DNA from 2 places in the Pseudarthrobacter phenanthrenivorans Sphe3 genome. Region 1 is predicted to be linked to the other one. Evidence: predicted binding sites of a transcription regulator. Region 1 holds the regulator's gene; the other holds the start of a gene.
The links. Region 1 encodes LexA, which represses DNA repair genes until DNA is damaged. Its sites were predicted from a motif close to TCGAACANNTGTTCGA; they were not measured.
Positions count from the first base shown of each region.

Region 1 (9,907 bases):
CAGCACCGTGAAGCCGCTGGTGGCGACGATCGCCCCGGCAGCCGGGCCGATCATGAAGACTATCTCGGTCGTGATCGCATCCAGCGCGAAGGCCGTACGGCGCTGATCGCCGTCGGCCAGTACACCCAGCGACTGGCGCACCACGCTGAAGATGGGAAGCGTCAGGAGCCCGCCTACGAACACAAGCGGCAGGAGCCACTGGTAGGACACATGCGGAACAACGGACCAGATGACCGATTCGGAAATAACCGACGGGATCAACGCGGTACGCAGGCCCACCGTGTCCACCCGCCGCCCGCGCCAAGGGGCGCCAACAGCGATGCCGATGGTCATGACGGCGGCCGCAGCACCGGCGGCGGCATATCCCTGGTCCAGGGTGAGGACGATGTGCAGGGTCAGCAGCACCCCCGCTGCCGAGTGGGGGATCCGGGCAACCATACCCACCAGCAACAGCCGGCGTATTGGCCGGACGGCAAGCAACTCCCGGTAGAGGGCGAAATTCACGGGTGTGATCCTTTGGTCTGCCGCAGCGGGCCGGGGATCACCCCACCTGGCTGCCGGCTAGTGGTTGGCGCGCCTCAACTTGATGTCGATCGAGTCGACGCGCTCCCCAAACAATACATTCCGTGACCACTGCGCCTGGAGTCCTGCCACCAGCTCCTGCACCCCTGCCGCATTGAGCCCGTCCTCGAGGTACAGCACCACCTGCAGCTCCGGTCCGGCGCCCCCGCCTGCCACCACTGTGCCGTCCGCCGCGCGTGCCGCCACTCCCCGCCCGGGAAGCAGTTCAACGCTCCGAACAGCGGGGAACCCTGATGCTGCCGCTCCCATCTCCGCGGCAAGGTCTTCATCGCGGTAGGACGGAAGCCAGTCCCGCTGCTGCGCCAACGCCCAGACGGCCGGCCGGCGGACAACGAAGGTGAACTCCTGCCCCGGATCAAGAACCAGCAGCTCGGCGCCTTCGGCGACAGCGGAGAGGGCCGCCCGCGCTGTGTAAACGGCGACCGGCCTGGCCCCTGGATGCCAGGCCGCCAGCGCCGCTGCCGACGTGAACGCCGGCATCGCGGTCCTGCCATCCGCTGCCTTCAGCGTGACCAGGGCCATGTCCGCCTGCTTGTCGGACTGCAGGCCGTGCCCGGCATCAGCTTCTTCCGCAAGCTGGGCAACGATGGGAATGAAGACACGGGCGGTGGCAAGCGCCGCCACGACGGCCGCTTCTTCCCCTGTTCCATTCCGAAGTGCCGCGACGGCGGCCTGGTAACCGGCGTCGGCCGTTCCGTCGTCGTCCTCGAAATTATGGATTTTGGCGTGTTCGCCCGCCAGGCTGCGGCCTGCCCACGGCTGCCCGGCTGAGTCCGCCGCGCCGCCCGCGCCTGCCAGCGCCGCTGCGATATGGCCAGGCAGGTGGCGTTGCGGAGTCCTGCCGGGCCCGGTTTCGTTGCTGGCCATGGCTGTGCCTTTGCTTTTGCGCCCGCGCTGCCTAGCGGCGGCCGGCGACGTCCAGGGCTTCGGGCAGTGTGAAGGCACCGGCGTAGAGGGCCTTGCCCACGATGGCCCCTTCCACGCCCAGCGGCACCAGCGAACGCAGCACCTTGAGGTCATCCAGGCTGGAAATTCCACCGGACGCCACCACGGGCTTGCCGGTCTTCTCAACCATCTGGCGCAGGAGTTCCACGTTGGGCCCCTGCAGGGTGCCGTCCTTGGTCACATCCGTGACCACGTAGCGGCTGCAGCCGGCTTCCTCAAGACGGCCCAGAACCTCCCAGAGGTCCCCGCCTTCCTTGGTCCAGCCACGGCCTGCCAGGGTGGTGCCGCGGACATCCAGGCCGACGGCGATCTTGTCGCCAAAGCGTTCGATGGCCCGGCGCGTCCACTCAGGGTTCTCCAGGGCGGCTGTTCCCAGGTTGACGCGGGCCACGCCGAGGCCAAGGGCGGCTTCCAGGGTTTCGTCGTCGCGGAGCCCGCCGGAGAGCTCCACCTTGATATCCAGCCTGCCCACCACTTCGCGCAGCAGCTCCGCATTGGAGCCACGGCCGAAGGCGGCGTCAAGATCTACAAGGTGCACCCACTCTGCTCCCTGCTGCTGCCAGTTCAGCGCAGCCTCCAGTGGGGTTCCGTAGCTGGTCTCGCTCCCGGCCTCCCCCTGCACCAGCCGGACGGCCTGGCCGTTGACGACGTCGACAGCGGGCAGCAGTTCAAGAACCGGCAAGTCGGTTGGGGCGGTGGTCATGTCAATCCTCAGGGTCGGGGGCAGGGTGGGCAGCGGCGGTCAGGAAGCCGGCAGCGTCAGCAGGTAGGCGGCGAGCAGCGACATCCCCGCCAGGACGTAAAACGATATCTGGGTCCAGAGCGGCTTATGCTGCTGCCGGAAGGACAGGGCGCCGCCGATAAGCAGGCCGGCGAGCCCCATCAGGAGAACCGACCACATCTAGGCGGAGCCGTCCGCGGGAGTCTCTGTGGTGCCCGGCTCCGGGGTGGCCTCCGGCTTGCGCAGGGCCTGCACCCAGTTACGCAGCAGCCGGGCTCCGGCGTCGCCGGACTTCTCCGGGTGGAACTGGGTTGCACACAGCGGCCCGTTCTCCACGGCTGCGATGAACGGTGCGCCGTGTTCTGACCAGGTGACCAGGGGCGGGGCCATCCTTGGCTGGATGACGTCGAAGTTCCATTCCTGCACACCGTACGAGTGCACGAAGTAGAACCGCTCGTTCTCGACCCCTGCGAACAGCGTTGAACCCTCGGGTACCTTGACGGTGTTCCAGCCCATGTGGGGCACCACATCGGCTGGCAGGAGCTCCACCTTTCCGGGCCACTCGCCGATCCCTTCCGCCTCGGTGCCGTGCTCGACACCCGCTTCGAAGAGAACCTGCAGTCCCACGCAGATGCCCAGGACCGGGCGTCCCCCGGCTACGCGCCGGCCGATAAGGCGGATACCGTCCACCGCCTTGAGCTCCCGCATGACGGTTTCGAAGGCACCTACGCCGGGAACCACCAGGCCGTCCGCGTTCAGGACATCCTCGGGCTTGGAGCTCAGGATAACCTCAGCCCCCGCCCGTTCCAGGGCACGGACCGCCGACCGCACATTACCGGAACCGTAGTCCAGCACGGTAACAGTGGGTTTCCCTTCCGGAGAAGGGAGCTTCCGTGAGGCTGAAGGGTCGATGATGGCGCCGTCGCGCAGGACCTGGCCGCTCACAGCGCACCCTTGGTGGAGGGGATTCCCTCAACGCGGGGATCCGGTTCCACGGCGGCGCGCAGGGCCCGGGCGAATGCCTTGAACTGGGCCTCCACGATGTGGTGGGGATCGCGGCCGGCAATCACGTTCATGTGCAGGCAGATCCCGGCGTGCAGCGTGATGGCTTCAAAGACGTGGCGGGTAAGGGACCCCGTGAAGTGCCCGCCGATCAGGTGATACTCCTGGCCCGCGGGTTCGCCGCCGTGCACAAGGTAGGGGCGGCCGGACACGTCGACGACGGCGTGGGCCAGCGCTTCGTCCAGCGGCACTGTGGCTTCACCAAACCGCCTGATACCCGCCTTGTTGCCCAGCGCCGTGCGCAGCACCTCGCCGAAGGTAATCGCGACGTCCTCCACCGTGTGGTGGACGTCAATGTGGATGTCACCGGTGGCCTTGACGGTCATGTCGATCAGGGAGTGCTTGCAAAGCGCAGTGAGCATGTGGTCGTAGAACGGCACTGAAGTGTCGATGTCCGAGACGCCGGTACCGTCGAGGTTGATTTCCACGAGCACGGACGACTCACTGGTGGCACGTTCCATGCGCGCAGTCCGGGCCGCAGCCGCATTCAATCCAGTGGTACTCATGCTTGGGTCCTTTAAGGGTCAAGGGGGTGGTCAGGGCTTCCAGCGCCGCTGCTTCCAGTCTAGGCCGGAAGGGTGGCCCGGCTTGCAAGGATGCTTTCCAGGGACGTCAGGAATGCTGTGGTTTCAGTCTCAGTTCCGGCCGTCACGCGAAGATGGCCGGAGATCCCGACGTCCCGGATCAGCACGCCGGCGTCCAGCAGTTCCTGCCACACCCGGTGCGGGTCCTCCAGGCCGCCGAAGAAGACGTAGTTCGAATCCGATGCAGCGGGCTTGAGGCCCATCCGCGTGAGCTCGGACACGATGCGGTCCCGCTGCTTCTTGATGTCCTCGACATCCGCCATGAGCGCCTCACGATGCCGGAGGGCGGCGAGGGCGGTGGCCTGTGTGATGGCGGAGAGATGGTACGGGAGACGGACCAGGCGGATGGCGTCGGTGACTTCAGGCGCTGCTGCCATGTAACCAAGCCGCGCGCCGGCCAGGGCGAAGGCCTTGCTCATGGTCCGGGATACGATGAGCCGCTCCCGGCCGGGAAGCAGTGTCAGCGCACTGGGCGTTCCGTCGTGGGCGAACTCATGGTAGGCCTCGTCCACAATGACAATGGCTTGGCTGGCTTCGCCAGCCTCATACACGGCTTCCACCACATCGAGCCCGAGCCCTGTTCCAGTGGGGTTGTTCGGGGAGCAAAGGAAGACGATATTGGGCTGCAGCTCCTTGACCTGCCGCGCTGCGGATTCAGCACTCAGTCCGTAGCCCTCAGCCCGCTCGCCCACCACGTATTCGGTATCGGTGCCGCTGGCCAGCAGCGGATACATGGAGTACGTGGGAGGAAAGCCAAGGGCTGTGCGGCCGGGGCCGCCAAATGCCTGCAGTACCTGCTGAAGGACTTCGTTTGATCCGTTCGCGGCCCACAGGTTGGATTCATCCAGCCCGTGCCCCAGGTATTCGGCCAGGGCCTTCCGGAGTTCGGTGAACTCCCGGTCCGGGTAGCGGTTGAGGCCTGCTGCGGCTTCAGTTACGGCTTCGCTGATGGCCGCCCTGACGTCCGCGGGGACACCATGGGTATTCTCGTTCACGTTGAGGAGAATGGGGACGTCCAGCTGCGGCGCCCCGTAGGGGGTCAGGCCACGGAGGTTACTGCGGAGGGGAAGCCGGTTCAGGCGCTCTAGCTGGTCATTCACCTGAACAGTTTAGTGCCAGCGCTTGGCCCCGGAAAATGTGACGGTGCCTTGTTCGCGCTTGGCGTGAAGGCGCCTCGGGGCCGGCCCGCCAAAGGCGTCGCTGACGCCGCGCCGTCCATGACCGTTCTATCCGACGGGAACGAACAACTGCTGGCCAGGATGCACTCCGCCCGCCGGCAGATTGTTCAGCTGCACGATGTCCGCCACCACATCACGGGCGTCGCGCTCCGGGGCGATACTTGCCGCGATGCCCCACAAAGATTCGCCGGGCTGGACAGTGACGGTAACGGTGGGCGTTGCGGCGAGGTCCGCCATGGAATCCGATGCCTTGGCCGGGGAATTGAAGAAGCCGGCCAGTGAGAGAAGCAGGGCTGCCAGCAGGACAAGGGGAATCCCGATCAGCACGACGCGTCCGCGGCGGGTGAGGCGCAGGGGCGGAAGCGGCGCAGGCCGCTCCTCCTGCCGTTCCTGGGACTCAGCGAGAAGCTGCCGCACTGGAAGCAGCTGTGGACGTGAACTCGGTGAAACAGGTGTAGCTGACATGAACTGATCCCTCCTGGACCGTACTGTGCTGCCCGGATGCTCCCCCGCTGCCCCTGAGAGGCTTTTCGACCGGACCTTCGAACGGCCCAGCTTGCGAATAGAACACATATTCGAACTTTGCTTCCTTAGTTTTAGCACCTATCAACGAACAATGTCGAGACTCGCTAGAACAAATGTTTGAAAAAGCCGTGTGGCTGGCCTAGTTTTGAACGAAAGAACAACCACCCGGACAGTCGATCAGCAGGGTCTGACATTCAAGGGCGGGATCGTCCGGGGCCTGGCCGCGGAAAGGCCCGGTGGACACCGAAAGGCATTGGCGAATATGGCAGCAGCAGCCGCCGGGGGCAGGGGAACCGTGCAACCGAAGAGGACCGCCAAGGGCCTGACGCCACGGCAAAAGAAGATCCTTGAAACCATCCAGCGCTCGGTCAATGAGAACGGGTACCCACCGTCCATGCGTGAAATCGGCGACACCGTCGGGCTGGCAAGCCTGTCCAGTGTTACCCATCAGCTCTCACAGCTGGAGAAACTCGGCTACCTCCGCCGGGACCCGAAGCGCCCCCGGGCCATGGAGGTCCTGATGCCCCTGACGCTGGACAGCGGGGCGGCAAAAACCCAGGGCCGGCCGGCTGATGCCGCGGCGCCCGGCGGCGCGACGGTCACGGAACTGCCCACGGCCCTGGACACCGCAATGGTTCCCCTGGTGGGCCGCATCGCCGCCGGCGGTCCCATCCTGGCCGACCAGCTGGTGGAAGACGTCATGCCCCTGCCCCGGCAGCTGGTGGGCCAAGGCGAACTCTTCATGCTCAGGGTTGCAGGAGACTCCATGGTGGACGCAGCCATCTGCGACGGTGACTGGGTGGTGGTCCGCAGGCAGGCCGACGCCGCCAACGGCGACATCGTGGCAGCCCTGCTTGATGACGAGGCCACCGTCAAGACATTCCGGCAGCGTGACGGCCACACGTGGCTGCTCCCCCAGAACACGCAGTACGAGCCCATCCTCGGCGACCACGCCACCATCATGGGCAAGGTGGTTTCAGTTCTCCGCTCGCTCTAGGCACCACTCCCGGAAGCCGCGTACTGCTGGGCGACGCGCTGGCCCGCTCCCGGCAGCCCTAGGCGTGTTCCCGGGCCAGCCTCTCCAAGGCAGCCACGGCGGTCTTCCGGTCTGTGGTGGACCAGAAGGGCGGAAGGGCAGCACGGAGGAACCCGGCGTAGCGCTCGGTGGCAAGCCTGGAATCCAGCACAGCCACCACTCCCCTGTCTCCCGTGGAGCGGATCAGCCGCCCGGCCCCCTGCGCCAGCCGGATGGCCGCGTGCGTGGCCGACACCGACATGAAGCCATTGCCGCCGGCCTGGGCTACAGCCCTTGAGCGCGCTGTCATCAGGGGATCGTCAGGCCGCGGGAACGGAATCCTGTCGATCACCACGAGCCGGCAGGATCCACCGGGAACGTCCACGCCCTGCCACAAGGACATGGTCCCGAACAGGCAGGTATTGGGTTCGTCCGCAAACTGCTTCACGAGTGCGGTCATGGTGGAATCCCCCTGGCACAGGACAGTCATGTCCAGTTTGGGGCGCAGCGCTTCCGCGGCCTCTTCCGCGGCCCGGCGGGAGGAAAACAGGCAGAGCGCGCCGCCCCCGGAGGCACGGATAAGCGCCTCAAGTTCAGCCAACGCTTCCGGGGACGCACCCCTGCCCGGCTTCGGCAGGTGCCCGGCCACGTAGAGGATGCCCTGCTTGGGATAATCGAAGGGCGACCCAACATCCACGCCGGTCCAGCTGGGGGCACCATCGCCCACAAGGCCAAGCCCGCCGGCCGCAGGTTCAAACGCGGAGCCGATGGCCAGGGTGGCCGAGGTCAGCACCACAGTGTGGCCGGCAAAGAGGCCCTCCCTGAGTTTCCCTGCCACGGACAGCGGCGCGATGTTGATCAGCGCCGGCGCGGTCTCGTCAGGCTGGGAGTATCCTTGCCCCGGGTCGAAGGAACTGGCGCGGGAAAACCAGACGACTTCGCGGTTCTCGCGGGCCGCCAGGAGCCGTTCGCAGAGTTCCAGGATGAGCAGCAGCCGTGAACGCGCAAGCTGCCGCCCGCCGTCGGCCGTGGTGCTGCTGTCCCCCTTGGAATCCGAGAGGGCAGCCCGGCATGCTTCACGCAGCTGGTCCACGCAATCCAGCTGCTCGTCATTCAGGCCATTCGGGAGCAGCCCGTTGGGAACGCCGGCAAGGGCAAGTTCCAGGTTGGCGGCGGCTGCGTTGAGCGCGTCAACCGTAATGGCGGTGTGCTTGCGGGCACCGGCCGCCGCGGCATGGACCATGGCCACGGAAAGCTGGCCGGATACCGCCCCGGTAACCCTGTCCTGCAGCTCATGGGCCTCATCCACCACCACGACGTCGTACTCGGGCAGCACTGCCAGGCCCTCGAAAGCGCTGACGGCCAGCATGGCATGGTTGGTCACCACCACATCTGCCTCGGCAGCATCCTGGCGGGCAAGCTCACTAAAGCATTCCGCAGCCATGGGGCACTTCTGCGCCCCGAGGCATTCCATTGACGTAACCGAGACCTGCCGCCACGCCCGGTCCGTCACTCCGGGCAGGAGCTCGTCCCGGTCACCGGTGGTGGTCTTCTCCGCCCATTCCCGCAGGCGGACCACCTCTTTGCCGAACTGGGAGGCCGGGCCGCCCACGGCAGCAGCGAAATGCGGGACGCTGGTGTCCTCGCCCAGGCTGAACAGCTGGCCTTCGGACGGCTCTTCGGAGGGAAAACCGCCCTCCAGTTTGTGCAGGCACACGTAGTTGGACCGGCCTTTCACCAAGGCGACCTTGACGGGCCGGTCCAGTGCCGGGGTGATGGCTTTGAGGAGCCGGGGCAGGTCCCTGCCCACAATCTGGGTCTGCAGTGCCAGTGTGGCCGTGGACACCAGGGCCGGCTTGTTGCTTTCGAGGGCGTGGGCGATCAACGGAATCAGGTAGGCCAGGGACTTTCCGGTACCCGTGCCGGCCTGGACCAGGAGGTGGTCCCCGGTCTCGATGGCACGAGCCACCTGCCTGGCCATCTCGTGCTGCCCGTCCCGGCTTTGCCCGCCCATCGCCGCAACAGCCCGGTCGAGCAGTTCAAGCACGAACTGCTCGCCGGGCGTGCCCGTGGCCTGGTCAGCCACGAGGTCAGTCATTGCTGGCGAAGGGTTCCAGTTCAGCCGCCAGGCCTTCCCGGACTTTGACTACTGCCCGGGTGCCGGCTTCATCGTGGTCAACGCTGATAATCTCCGCGTCGGATTCGTGGAGCTTGCTGACCAGGTCCCCGCGGTCGTAGGGGATCAGCAGCTCAAGCTTCACCGACGGCCGCGGAATCGCCTCGCTGATGGCCCTGAGCAGTTCCGGGATACCTTCACCCGTCCGTGCGGACACCACAACGTGGCGCGGTTCGCGCTGCTTGAGCCGCTCCACCACAAAGGGGTCGGCGGCGTCTGCCTTGTTCAGGACGATAATTTCGGGGACCTTGCGGGCGTCAACCTCGCTGAAGACCTTGCGGACCGCAGCGATCTGCCCTTCCGGATCGGGGTGGGAGGCGTCCACCACGTGCAGGATCAGGTCCGAGTCCGCCACTTCCTCCAGGGTGGACCGGAAGGCTTCCACCAGCTGCGTGGGCAGGGACCGCACGAAGCCCACGGTATCGGCCAGCGTGTAGCCCAGGCCGTCGGCGGTTTCGGCTTTACGGACGGTCGGGTCCAGGGTGGCGAACAGGGCGTTCTCCACCAGCACCCCGGCGTCCGTGAGGCGGTTCAGCAGTGAGGACTTGCCGGCGTTGGTGTACCCGGCGATGGCCACCGAGGGCACTTCATTACGACGGCGGTTGGCGCGCTTGGTCTCGCGGGCTGGCTTCATCGCGGCGATCTCCCGCCGCAGCTTGGCCATGCGGGTACGGATCCGGCGGCGGTCCAGCTCGATCTTTGTTTCACCGGGACCACGCGAACCCATGCCTGCAGCTGCGCTGCCCACCTGGCCACCGGCCTGGCGGGACATCGATTCACCCCAGCCGCGGAGGCGCGGCAGGAGGTACTCAAGCTGTGCCAGCTCCACCTGGGCCTTGCCCTCGCGGCTCTTGGCGTGCTGGGCGAAGATGTCCAGGATCAGGGCGGTCCGGTCAATGACCTTGACCTTGACGATGTCCTCCAGGCCACGGCGCTGCGAGGGTGCCAGTTCGGCGTCAACCACCACTGTGTCTGCACCTGTGGACATCACGATGTCCTTGAGCTCCTGGGCTTTTCCGGAGCCGAGGAACGTTCCGGGATCCGGCTTGTCGCGCCGCTGGACCAGCCCGTCAAGGACTTCGGAGCCGGCCGTTTCGGCGAGGGCTGCGAGTTCCCGCA
Region 1 covers NC_015145.1:1,544,440-1,554,346, reverse strand. The annotation lists gene ASPHE3_RS07195 (MFS transporter) at 1-504, opposite strand, end outside; gene ASPHE3_RS07190 (SseB family protein) at 562-1,449, opposite strand; gene priA (bifunctional 1-(5-phosphoribosyl)-5-((5-phosphoribosylamino)methylideneamino)imidazole-4-carboxamide isomerase/phosphoribosylanthranilate isomerase PriA) at 1,481-2,230, opposite strand; gene ASPHE3_RS22255 (hypothetical protein) at 2,270-2,428, opposite strand; gene hisH (imidazole glycerol phosphate synthase subunit HisH) at 2,429-3,193, opposite strand; gene hisB (imidazoleglycerol-phosphate dehydratase HisB) at 3,190-3,816, opposite strand; gene ASPHE3_RS07170 (histidinol-phosphate transaminase) at 3,876-4,994, opposite strand; gene ASPHE3_RS07165 (LysM peptidoglycan-binding domain-containing protein) at 5,121-5,537, opposite strand; gene lexA (transcriptional repressor LexA) at 5,860-6,594, shown strand; gene ASPHE3_RS07155 (ATP-dependent DNA helicase) at 6,653-8,710, opposite strand; gene hflX (GTPase HflX) at 8,703-9,907, opposite strand, start outside.

Region 2 (9,907 bases), 1.7 Mb from region 1:
GGCCTCGTAGGCCACCTTGACGCCGTGGTCCCCGGCCAGTTCCGCAAGTTCGGCAAGCTGGGAGGCGCGGAGGCCGTCGTCGTCGATTGTTGCCGTGGCCACGTTCGAGCAGACCAGGACGGTGTCCATGCCCAGGCGGGACATCAGCTTGAACTTTGCCTCGGCCCGGCGGAGGTTGGCTTTGAGCAGGTCCGGCGTGACGCCGTCGAAATCCCGGAACGGCTGGTAGAGGTCCAGCCCCAAGCCCAGGTCCGCGGCCATCTTCCGCACGTCCTCGGGGCTCAGCGGCGAGGTGACCAGGTCCTGCTCGAAAATCTCAATGCCGTCGAAACCCGCGATTGCGCAGGCCTGCATCTTTTCCTTCAGTGTGCCGGAGAGGCAGACCGTGGCGATTCCGGTGCGCATCAGGCGGCCACCTCCTCGGCAGCCACGAGCTCCAGGAAGTGGGAGCGCATGCGGTCCGGATCGGCGTGGAGGCCGGTGAAGATACGGAAGGCGTCGGCAGCCTGGCCTACGGCCATCCGGCCGCCGTCCAGGACCTCGCAGCCCTTGGCGCGGGCAGCTCGGACCAGTTCGGTGTCGATGGGGCGGTACACAATGTCAGCCACCCAGTGGCGGGGCTCCAGCAGGTCCAGGTCCAGGGGGACGCCGGGGTGGGCGGCCATGCCCACCGGGGTGCAGTGCACCAGGCCGTCGGCCAGCCGCATCAGCTGCGGCAGCTCCGCCGTCGTCCGTGCCGCCACGGTGCTGTCCGGGAAGAACCCGGCCAGCTCCTCCGCGCGTGCGGCGCCGCGGGCGGCGTCCATGTCCACGAGGTCCAGGTGCCGGACCCCGGCACTGAGCAGCGCATAGGCCACGGCGGATCCCGCGCCGCCGGCACCGAGCTGGACCACGCGGTCCAGTTTGGCGCCTGGAAGCCCGGAGGCCAGTGCCGCGGCAAAGCCGGAAAAGTCGGTGTTGTGGCCGATGAAGCGGCCGTCCTCGATCACCACGGTGTTGACGGCGCCCAGCCGGCGGGCGTCCGGGGACACCTCGTCCAGGTGCTGCAGGACCAGCTGCTTGCAGGGGTGGGTGATGTTGAGTCCGTTGAAGCCAAGGTCCCGTGCGCTCTTCAGGAGCTCTCCCACGGATTCCCCGGAAAGGCCCAGTTCCAGCAGGTCGATGGGCCGGTAAAGGTAGCGCAGGCCCTGCACGTCCCCTTCCCGTTCGTGCATGGGCGGGGTGAGTGACGGCATCACGCCGTCGCCGACCAGTCCCACGAGGTAGGACTCAGTTCGATTACTCATCCGTGCAGCTCCTTTGGTACGGCACCGGCGGCCGCTCTGGGCGGCAGGTCCGGTGCTGGAAAATACGATACAACAAATGTTCACTCTTCGCACTCATGTTCGTAATACGAACATGAGAGGATGTTCCGGCAGGAATCAGCGCTGCGGGAGCCTGGCTGACAGCTCGGCGGCAGCCTCCTGCAGCAACGGCACATGCGCAACAAGCTGCTCCACGCTCAGGCGAAAGACCGGCACGGCCGTTGCCAGTGAAGCAAACGCATAACCCTGCGAGTTGAAGACCGGAACAGCGACAGCACGCATGCCCAGTTCGTTCTCCTCATCCATCACGGCGTAGCCACGGTTACGGACCTGCTCGATTTCGGCCCGGAAGGCATCCCTGTCCGTGATGGAGAACTTGGTCAGGGGCTCAAGCTCCAACTCCTCCACCAGGCGCTGCCGCTCGGCGTCCTCAGCGAATGCCACCAATGCCTTGCCCACGGACGTCGTGTGCAGGGAGCCCAGGTGGCCGGGGTCGCTGGTGACGCGGAACGTCTGCGGGCCGTCCACCTTGTTCACCGTGAGGTGGTGATGGCCGTCGCGGACACTCAGGATGGTGGCCTCGCCAGTCTGTTCCGTGACGCGCCGGAGGACAGGGAGCGCCGCACCCGCGAAGCCGTGGTGGTTGGAGACGCGCTGGCCCAGCTGGAAGATCCGCAGGCCGAGGTGGTACCGGCGGCCGTCCGGCTCATAGTCAACGAACCCGTCCCGGGTCAGCGAGCCCAGCAGGCGGTAGGTGGTGCTGAAGGGCAGGTCTGCGCGCCGGGAGATTTCCGCGGCACTCGCGCCGCGGGGTTCATCCCCCAGAAGGACCAGGAGGCCCAGGGCCTTGCCCACCATGTCGGTGCGGTCCGCCTTGGCCGGCCTGGCGTCGGCTTTGATATCGACAGCTGCATCATCGTCAGCTGTGGTTTGATTCACACTCATAAGTCGATGTTGCCACAATGTGAGAGCTATTTCTAGATGGTGATTATTTTCTTGACAGGTGACAGCCCTCACAGTCATCATTGCTGTATCGCACAAGTAGCTCTCACAATGTGGCTACTCGTCCGGGTCTTCTATCGGACTCCAGCCGCAACGCGCCCCGCCCGCACCAAGGCAGCGGCGGCTGCGACCCCCAGATCCATCCGCGACAATGTCGTCACACAAAGGAACTCCATGAGCCAGACACTTCCGTCCGCCGGAACGGACACTGCCACCCACGGCCGTACACCCAAGAAAGCAGCCGTCGCCAGCTTCCTGGGCAGCGCCGTCGAATACTACGACTTCTTCATCTTCGGCTCCGCTGCTGCACTGATCTTCCCCACGGTCTTCTTCCCCGACGCCGATGCCAACGCCGCCATCATGTCGTTCGCAACCTTTGGCTTCGCCTACGTGGCCCGTCCCGTGGGCGCCGTCATCCTGGGGCACTTCGGTGACAGGGTGGGACGCCGGAAGGTCCTCATGTTCACCCTCCTGCTCATGGGTGCCTCCACCTTCCTGATCGGCTGCCTGCCGGACTTCAACACCGTCGGCTGGTGGGCTCCCGCCCTGCTGGTGCTCGCCCGGCTGTGCCAGGGCCTCTCCGCGGCCGGTGAGCAGGCAGGCGCCTCCTCCATGACACTGGAGCACGCACCGGACAACCGCCGCTCCTTCTTCACCTCCTGGACCCTCACCGGCACCCAGGGCGGCCAGATCCTCGCCGCCCTCGTCTTCATCCCCGTCCTGGCACTTCCGGACGAGATCAAGTACGGCATCGGCTGGCGCATCCCCTTCTGGCTCAGCGCCGTCGTGGTTGTTGTTGCGTTCATCATCCGCCGCACCCTGCACGAGCCCCCGGCCTTCGAGGAAGCCCAGAAGTCCGCCCAGATCTCCAAGCTCCCGGTTGCCGACCTGCTCAAGGGCCACTGGCGCGACGTCCTCCGCGTCATCTGCTGCGCCTTCATCGCCGCCGTCTCCACCGTGTTCGGAACCCTGGCCATCAGCTACGCCAAGACAGTTGCCGGCGTGGACGGCACCACCACCCTGTGGCTCGTCGTCGGCGCCAACCTCGTTGCACTGGGCACCCAGCCGCTGTTCGGCATGCTGGCGGACAAGATCGGCCGCAAGCCCGTGTTCATCTACGGCGCCGTGGCCAGTGCCGCGCTGACACCCGTCTTCCTGCTCAGCCTGGAGTCCGGCAGTGTCCCGCTGATGTTCCTGGCCGCCATCGGCATGTTCTCCTGCGGCTATGCAGCCTCCAACGCCGTCTGGCCGTCTTTCTACGCGGAAATGTTCAGCACCAAGGTGCGTTTCTCCGGCCTGGCCATCGGCACCCAGCTGGGCTTCCTGATGGCAGGCTTCGCACCGGCCATCGTGGCCGCGATGGGCGGCATCAAGCCCGGCGGCTGGGTCCAGATCAGCATCTTCACCGCAGTGATCGCCGGCATCGCAGCCATCTCCGCGCTGACGGCGAAGGAATCGTACAAGATCCCCACGCAGCAGCTCGGCCTGAAGTAACAGCCAGCCGGGCCGGCGGCACACACTCCGGCCCGGGATTCAGCCCGGAAAGCCCGCCATTCCCCAAATGGCGGGCTTTCCCCGTAGAAAAATGGGCTGCCTTGGGCAGCGGGCTGCCGAAACCTAGGGCCGGCCGGTCTCCAGTACCGACACCAGGTCGAAGCTGACCGGCTCCTCCAGCTGGGCGTAGGTGCACGATTCGGGATCACGGTCCGGCCGCCAGCGGTTGAACTGGGCGGTGTGCCGGAACCGGTCCCCCTCCATATGGTCGTACCGGACCTCCACCACCAGTTCCGGACGCAGCGGCACGAAGGACAGGTCCTTGCCGGCGCTCCAGCGGCTGCCTTCGGCGTTCCGCGGGGTCCGCTCGCCTTCCTCCTGCTTGGCCCAGGCCCACGGATGGTTATCAAAATCGGTCACCAGCTGCTGGAGCTGTTCATACAGTTCCCGGCGGCGCTTCATGGGGAACGCGCCGATCACGCCCACGCTGGCCAGGCCGCCGTCGTCCTTGTACAGGCCCAGCAGCAGCGACCCGATGGCGTCGGGCCCGCTCTTGTGCAGCCGGTAGCCTGCCACCACGCAGTCCGCAGTCCGCTCGTGCTTCGTCTTGAACATGACCCGCTTGTCCGGCTCGTACCGGCCCTCGAGCCGTTTGGCCACCACCCCGTCCAGGCCGGCGCCCTCGAACTGCTCGAACCACCGTTGCGCAGTGTCCTTGTCTGTTGTGGCGGCCGTGAGATGCACCGGCGCCTTGCTCGCCGCGAGCGCCTTCTCCAGGGCTGCGCGCCGCTCCGTGAAGGGCCTGTCCATATAGCTGTCATCGCCAAGGGCCAGCAGGTCGAACGCCACGAAAGAGGCGGGCGTCTGCTCTGCCAGCAGCCTGACCCTGCTCGCTGCCGGATGGATGCGCTGCTGGAGGGCGTCGAAATCCAGCCGGTCGCCGGAAGGCCCGATCAGGACGATTTCACCGTCCACCACGCACCGCGGCGGCAGGTTTTCCTTAAGCGCCTCCACCAGCTCGGGAAAGTAGCGCGTCATCGGCTTTTCGTTGCGGCTGCCGATCTCCACGTCATCGCCGTCGCGGAAGATGATGGACCGGAACCCGTCCCACTTCGGCTCATAGCTGAGGTCGCCTTCGGGGATGCCGCTGACGGCCTTGGCGAGCATGGGCGGGACGGGCGGCATCACGGGAAGTTCCATGCTGCCCATTCTTGCCCGGCAACCGCCGCCCGCGATAGGCCAGGGGCCCCGTTGGTCCGGTGCAGCACCCGTCCATCGACCTATTCTGGATACATGTACCTGGTGTGGAGCGTACTGGGCGGGTGATGCCATGCCCGCTCCTGCGGCGCGGACCGCCTTGGGCGAATTCCTGCGCCTTTGGTTTCTCGGATACGCGGGCCCGTCCCGCCTCGCAGACCGGCTGCAGCAAAAACAGGGGTATGTGTGGGGCGTCGCGGCGCAGTCACTCCGCGGCGTCCTTGATTCGTTGCTCGTCTATCTCCCGGTCACCCTGCTCCACCGGATTCCCCCCATGCAGCCTTTTATCCCGGGGATCCCTCCCCAGGAGTATTACCTCTTCCTCACGGTCGCAACGCCGTTTGTCCTGGTTCTCCAGACCTTCCTGGTGGCGGGCTTCATTCACCTGGCACTGCGTGTGCTTGGCCGGCCAAGCCAGCTCGGACTTATCGTGAATATTGCCGGGTTCGCTGCCCTTGTGGTTGGTGCGGTGCTTATACCTTGGGACTGGATGTGGTTCGCCCTCGGTGCTGCCAACCAGTACCTCCTGGGGATTACGCCTTGCTATGGCTGTGATGCGCTCACCCTTCTAGCGGGTACTTAGCCGGCCAGGAGCCAAACGATGAGGATCAGCGCCGGGGCCGCCGCCGCCGTCGAAAGCAGGATTGTTTCGCGTGCCACCGCCACTCCCCGCCCGTATTTGCTGGCAAACAGGAACACGTTCTGGGCCGACGGAAGCGCCGCCATCAGCACCACGCCAAGGAGCATGGGCTGGTCCAGGTTGAAGGCAAAGCGGCCGACGGCGTACGCCACCGCCGGCATCACCGCGGACTTCAGGAGGGTGGCGGTGAGTATCTCCGCCTTGTTCCCGCCGCTTTGCAGCATTCTGGTGCCGTGCAGGGACATGCCGAAGGCCAGCAGGACCACGGGAACGGCCGCCCCGCCCAGGAGCTCCAGCGGCGCCATCACCGGGTCCGGAAGTTCCACGTTGAATGCCGCCAGGACCACACCCAGCAGGGACGCGATGATCATGGGGTTCCGGAACGGCTGCGTCACCAGCAGCCGCGGCGACACCCGGCCGGCCGCGGAGAAGTCCAGCAGGGTGAGGACCAGCGGGGCGAACAGGAGCAGCTGGACCAGCAGCACCGGTGCCACGGGGGTGGCATCACCCAGGGCATACAGGGTGATGGGGATGCCGATGTTGTTGGCGTTGACGTAGGAACTGGCCATCGCTCCCACGGCAGTCTCGGCCAGCGGCCGCCGGAACCACAGGCGGCTGGCCAGCACATACAGGAAGGCGGTGGCGGCCGCCGTCAGCAGGGCAAGCGGCACGTAGGCGGAAAACACCACTGTGAGGTCCGATTCAAGCACTACGGTGAACAGCAGGACGGGGTTGGTGATGAAGAAGGCCGTGCGCGTCAGCGCCGAGACCGTGGGCTCCCCGCCCAGGCCGCACCGCGCGGCGATGTACCCCACGGCAATGACGACGCCGATCACCGCCAGCCCGATCAGCACACCGCCCACAAGGGGTACTTCCTTCCCGTTCCGCCGCCTGCGCAGGCGCCGGGCATCCCGGAGGCGCAGTACTACAAGCCTCCAACTTATCTGACAAGTTGCAGCCCGGCTGCACGGCAGGCTTCCAACGGGCCGGCATCGGGACGAAACCCTCGACACCGCACCACCTTGGACGGTAGAGGTTAACGATGGTTACTGTCGGCTTTCACGCCTCGCACGAACAGATCAGTCCCGCCCAACTGCTCAAAGACGTCCAGCATGCGGAGCAGGCAGGGTTCGATGCCGCCATGTGCTCGGACCATATTGAACCCTGGTCCGCCCGGCAGGGCCACTCCGGGTTCGCCTGGTCCTGGTTGGGGGCAGCGCTGGCAACCACGAACCTCCGCTTCGGCGTGGTGACGGCGCCGGGCCAGCGCTACCACCCGGCCATCATTGCCCACGCCTCAGCCACCCTTGCCAGCATGTTCCCGGGCCGCTTCTGGTTCGCGCCGGGCAGCGGCGAGAACATGAACGAGCACATCACCGGGGACGGCTGGCCGGCCAAGGATATCCGCCAGCGCCGGCTGGAGGAATGCGTTGAGGTGATCCGGCAGCTGCACCGCGGCGAGGAGGTCACGCACCGCGGCCTGGTCACCGTGGAGCAGGCACGGATCTGGGATGTTCCGGACAGTCCGCCGCCGCTGATTGCCCCCGCGGTCAGCGTGGACACTGCACGCCGCGCGGCCGCCTGGGCGGATGGACTGGCCACGGTGAACCAGCCGCCGGAAAAGCTGCGGGAGATGCTGGCCGCCTACCGGGACAACGGGGGCAGGGGCAAGGCCGTCCTGCAGGTGCACCTGTCCTGGGCCGGCAGCGAGCAGGAGGCGGTGGCCGTTGCCCTGGACCAGTGGCGTACCAACACCTACCAGCCTCCCATCCCCTGGGACCTGCCGACGGCCGGACACTTCGACCTGGTGGGCGAACATGTTACCGAGGAGCAGGTCCGCTCAACGGTCAACATTTCGGCAAGCCTGGACCAGCACGCCGAGTGGCTGGGCGGGTACGCGGACCTGGGCTTCGACGAGCTCTACCTGCATTACGTGGGGCAGGAGCAGGCGCCCTTCATCGATGCGTTCGCCGCGCAGGTCCTTCCGCAGCTGCGCGCTTCCCGGGTGCAGGTGCAGGCGTGAGGATTGCCGAGACTTCGGACCTCTGGTGGAAGAACGCGGTGGTCTACTGCCTGGACGTGGAGACCTTCTTTGACGACGACGGTGACGGCACCGGCGACTTCGCGGGCCTCACCCAGCGCGTGGATTACCTGGCAGCCCTGGGCGTGACCTGCATCTGGCTGATGCCGTTCTACCCCTCTCCTGACCGGGACGACGGCTACGACGTCACCGATTTCTTCACCGTTGACCCCCGCCTGGGCACCATGGGGGACCTGGTGGAGTTCATCCGTGCCGCGAAGGACCGGGGCATGCGGGTAATCGCGGACTTCGTGGTCAACCACACTTCGGACCAGCACCCGTGGTTTGTCGAAGCCCGGAAATCCACGGACAACAAGTACCGGGACTACTATGTGTGGCGGAGCGACACTCCCCCGGACACCTCCTCAGAGGTGGTGTTCCCCGGCGAGGAGGACTCACTGTGGACCCGGGATGACGCCACCGGCGAGTGGTACCTGCACATGTTCGCCAAGCATCAGCCGGACCTGAACGTGACCAATCCCGCGGTCCGGAACGAGATCGCCAAAGCCATGGGCCTGTGGCTTGAACTGGGCCTGGACGGCTTCCGGCTGGACGCAGTGCCCTTTTTCCTGGAGACCCGGGGCCAGCCCAAGGACCAGGCCGCCAACCTTGATCCCCACGAATACCTTGCCGCGCTGCGCAGCTTCGTCAGCCGCCGCAACGGAAGTGCGGTCCTGTTGGGAGAGGTCAACCTGCCCTACAAGGAGCAGGTGGAGTACTTCGGCGGACCGGACGGCAACGAGCTGAACATGCAGTTCGATTTCATGTCCATGCAGCACATCTACCTCTCGCTTGCCCGCCAGGATGCGAGGGCACTGGCGGAAACCCTGAAGAGCCGCCCGCCCCTGCACCCGGACAACCAGTGGGCCATGTTCGTCCGGAACCACGACGAACTCACGCTGGACAAGCTGAGTGACGGCGAGCGGGAAGAGGTGTTCGCCGCCTTCGGGCCGGAAAAGACCATGCAGATCTACGGGCGGGGCCTGCGCCGCCGTCTTCCCCCCATGCTCGGCGGCGACGCGGAACGCATCCGCATGGTGTATTCCCTGATGTTCGCCCTGCCGGGCACCCCGGTGCTGTTTTACGGGGAGGAGATCGGCATGGGCGAGGACCTCCGCCAGAAAAGCCGCGCCGCCGTGCGTACGCCCATGCAGTGGAACGATGAAAAGAACGGCGGATTCTCCAGCGCCAAGGCTGCCGACCTGGTCGTTCCCCTGGTACGCGGTGAATACGGGCCGGACCACGTGAACGCGGCTGCCGCCAAACGTGACCCGCGTTCGTTGTTCAATTTCATGGCCACCCTGATCGCCCGCTACCGCGAGTCCGCAGAGCTGGGCTGGGGCTCGTTCGCCATCATTGACCAGCCGGAGTCCGCGGTCTTCGCCCATACCTGCAGCTCGGACGGCGGCACGCTGGTGCTCCTGCACAATTTCGCCGAAGCCCCGGTAAAAGTCAGTGGCACGGTTGGCCCGGAGGATGGACCGCGGAATGCGTTCAAGGACGCCATCCTGCTGGACCTGTTCGACGGCGACAGTGTGCCTTTGGAGCCAGACGGCGGCTTCACCGTTGAGCTGGGACGGTACGGTTACCGCTGGTACCGCGTCCACAGGAAAGGTGACCGCCTGGCTCCATAACGCCCTCGGCTCGCCCGGGAGGTGCGGGTCAGGCGACGCTCTCCAGAATGCCGGGCCGGGAGTCGAGTGCTGCGTAGGCACCCTTGAAGAATAGAAGGGGCTCTGCGCCAGCCCGGGCACTCAGTGAACGGACTGCACCCACAACGATGGTGTGGTCTCCGCCGTCGTACTCCTGCTCGAGCTCGCAATCCACCCATGCCAGGGCCTGGTCCAGGATTGGGCTTCCAAGCGGAGACGGCGAGTGGCTGACTCCAGCGAATTTGTCCGTGGCCGGGCGCCCAAACTGGGCCGCCAAATGCTGGTGTTCGGCGGGAAGGATGTTCACGGCGAACCGGCCTGCTGCCCTTAGCAGGGGCCAGGTGGTGGAGGTCCGCGCGGGGCTGAAGGACACCAGCGCCGGTTCCAGCGAAAGCGACGAAAACGACTGGCAGGTCATGCCGGCGAACCCGGCCTCAGTCGAGGCTGTGATCACCGTCAGGCCTGTGGCAAAGTGCCC
Region 2 covers NC_015145.1:4,142,883-4,152,789, forward strand. The annotation lists gene ASPHE3_RS19215 (bifunctional sugar phosphate isomerase/epimerase/4-hydroxyphenylpyruvate dioxygenase family protein) at 1-405, opposite strand, end outside; gene ASPHE3_RS19220 (shikimate dehydrogenase) at 405-1,286, opposite strand; gene ASPHE3_RS19225 (IclR family transcriptional regulator) at 1,422-2,249, opposite strand; gene ASPHE3_RS19230 (MFS transporter) at 2,481-3,800, shown strand; gene ASPHE3_RS19235 (ATP-dependent DNA ligase) at 3,924-5,000, opposite strand; gene ASPHE3_RS19240 (hypothetical protein) at 5,131-5,640, shown strand; gene ASPHE3_RS19245 (AEC family transporter) at 5,637-6,560, opposite strand; gene ASPHE3_RS19250 (TIGR03885 family FMN-dependent LLM class oxidoreductase) at 6,740-7,720, shown strand; gene ASPHE3_RS19255 (alpha-amylase family protein) at 7,717-9,411, shown strand; gene ASPHE3_RS19260 (flavin reductase family protein) at 9,440-9,907, opposite strand, start outside.
Region 2: a site for LexA is predicted at 1,374-1,389, ahead of ASPHE3_RS19220 (shikimate dehydrogenase). Genes of this name have one in related genera too.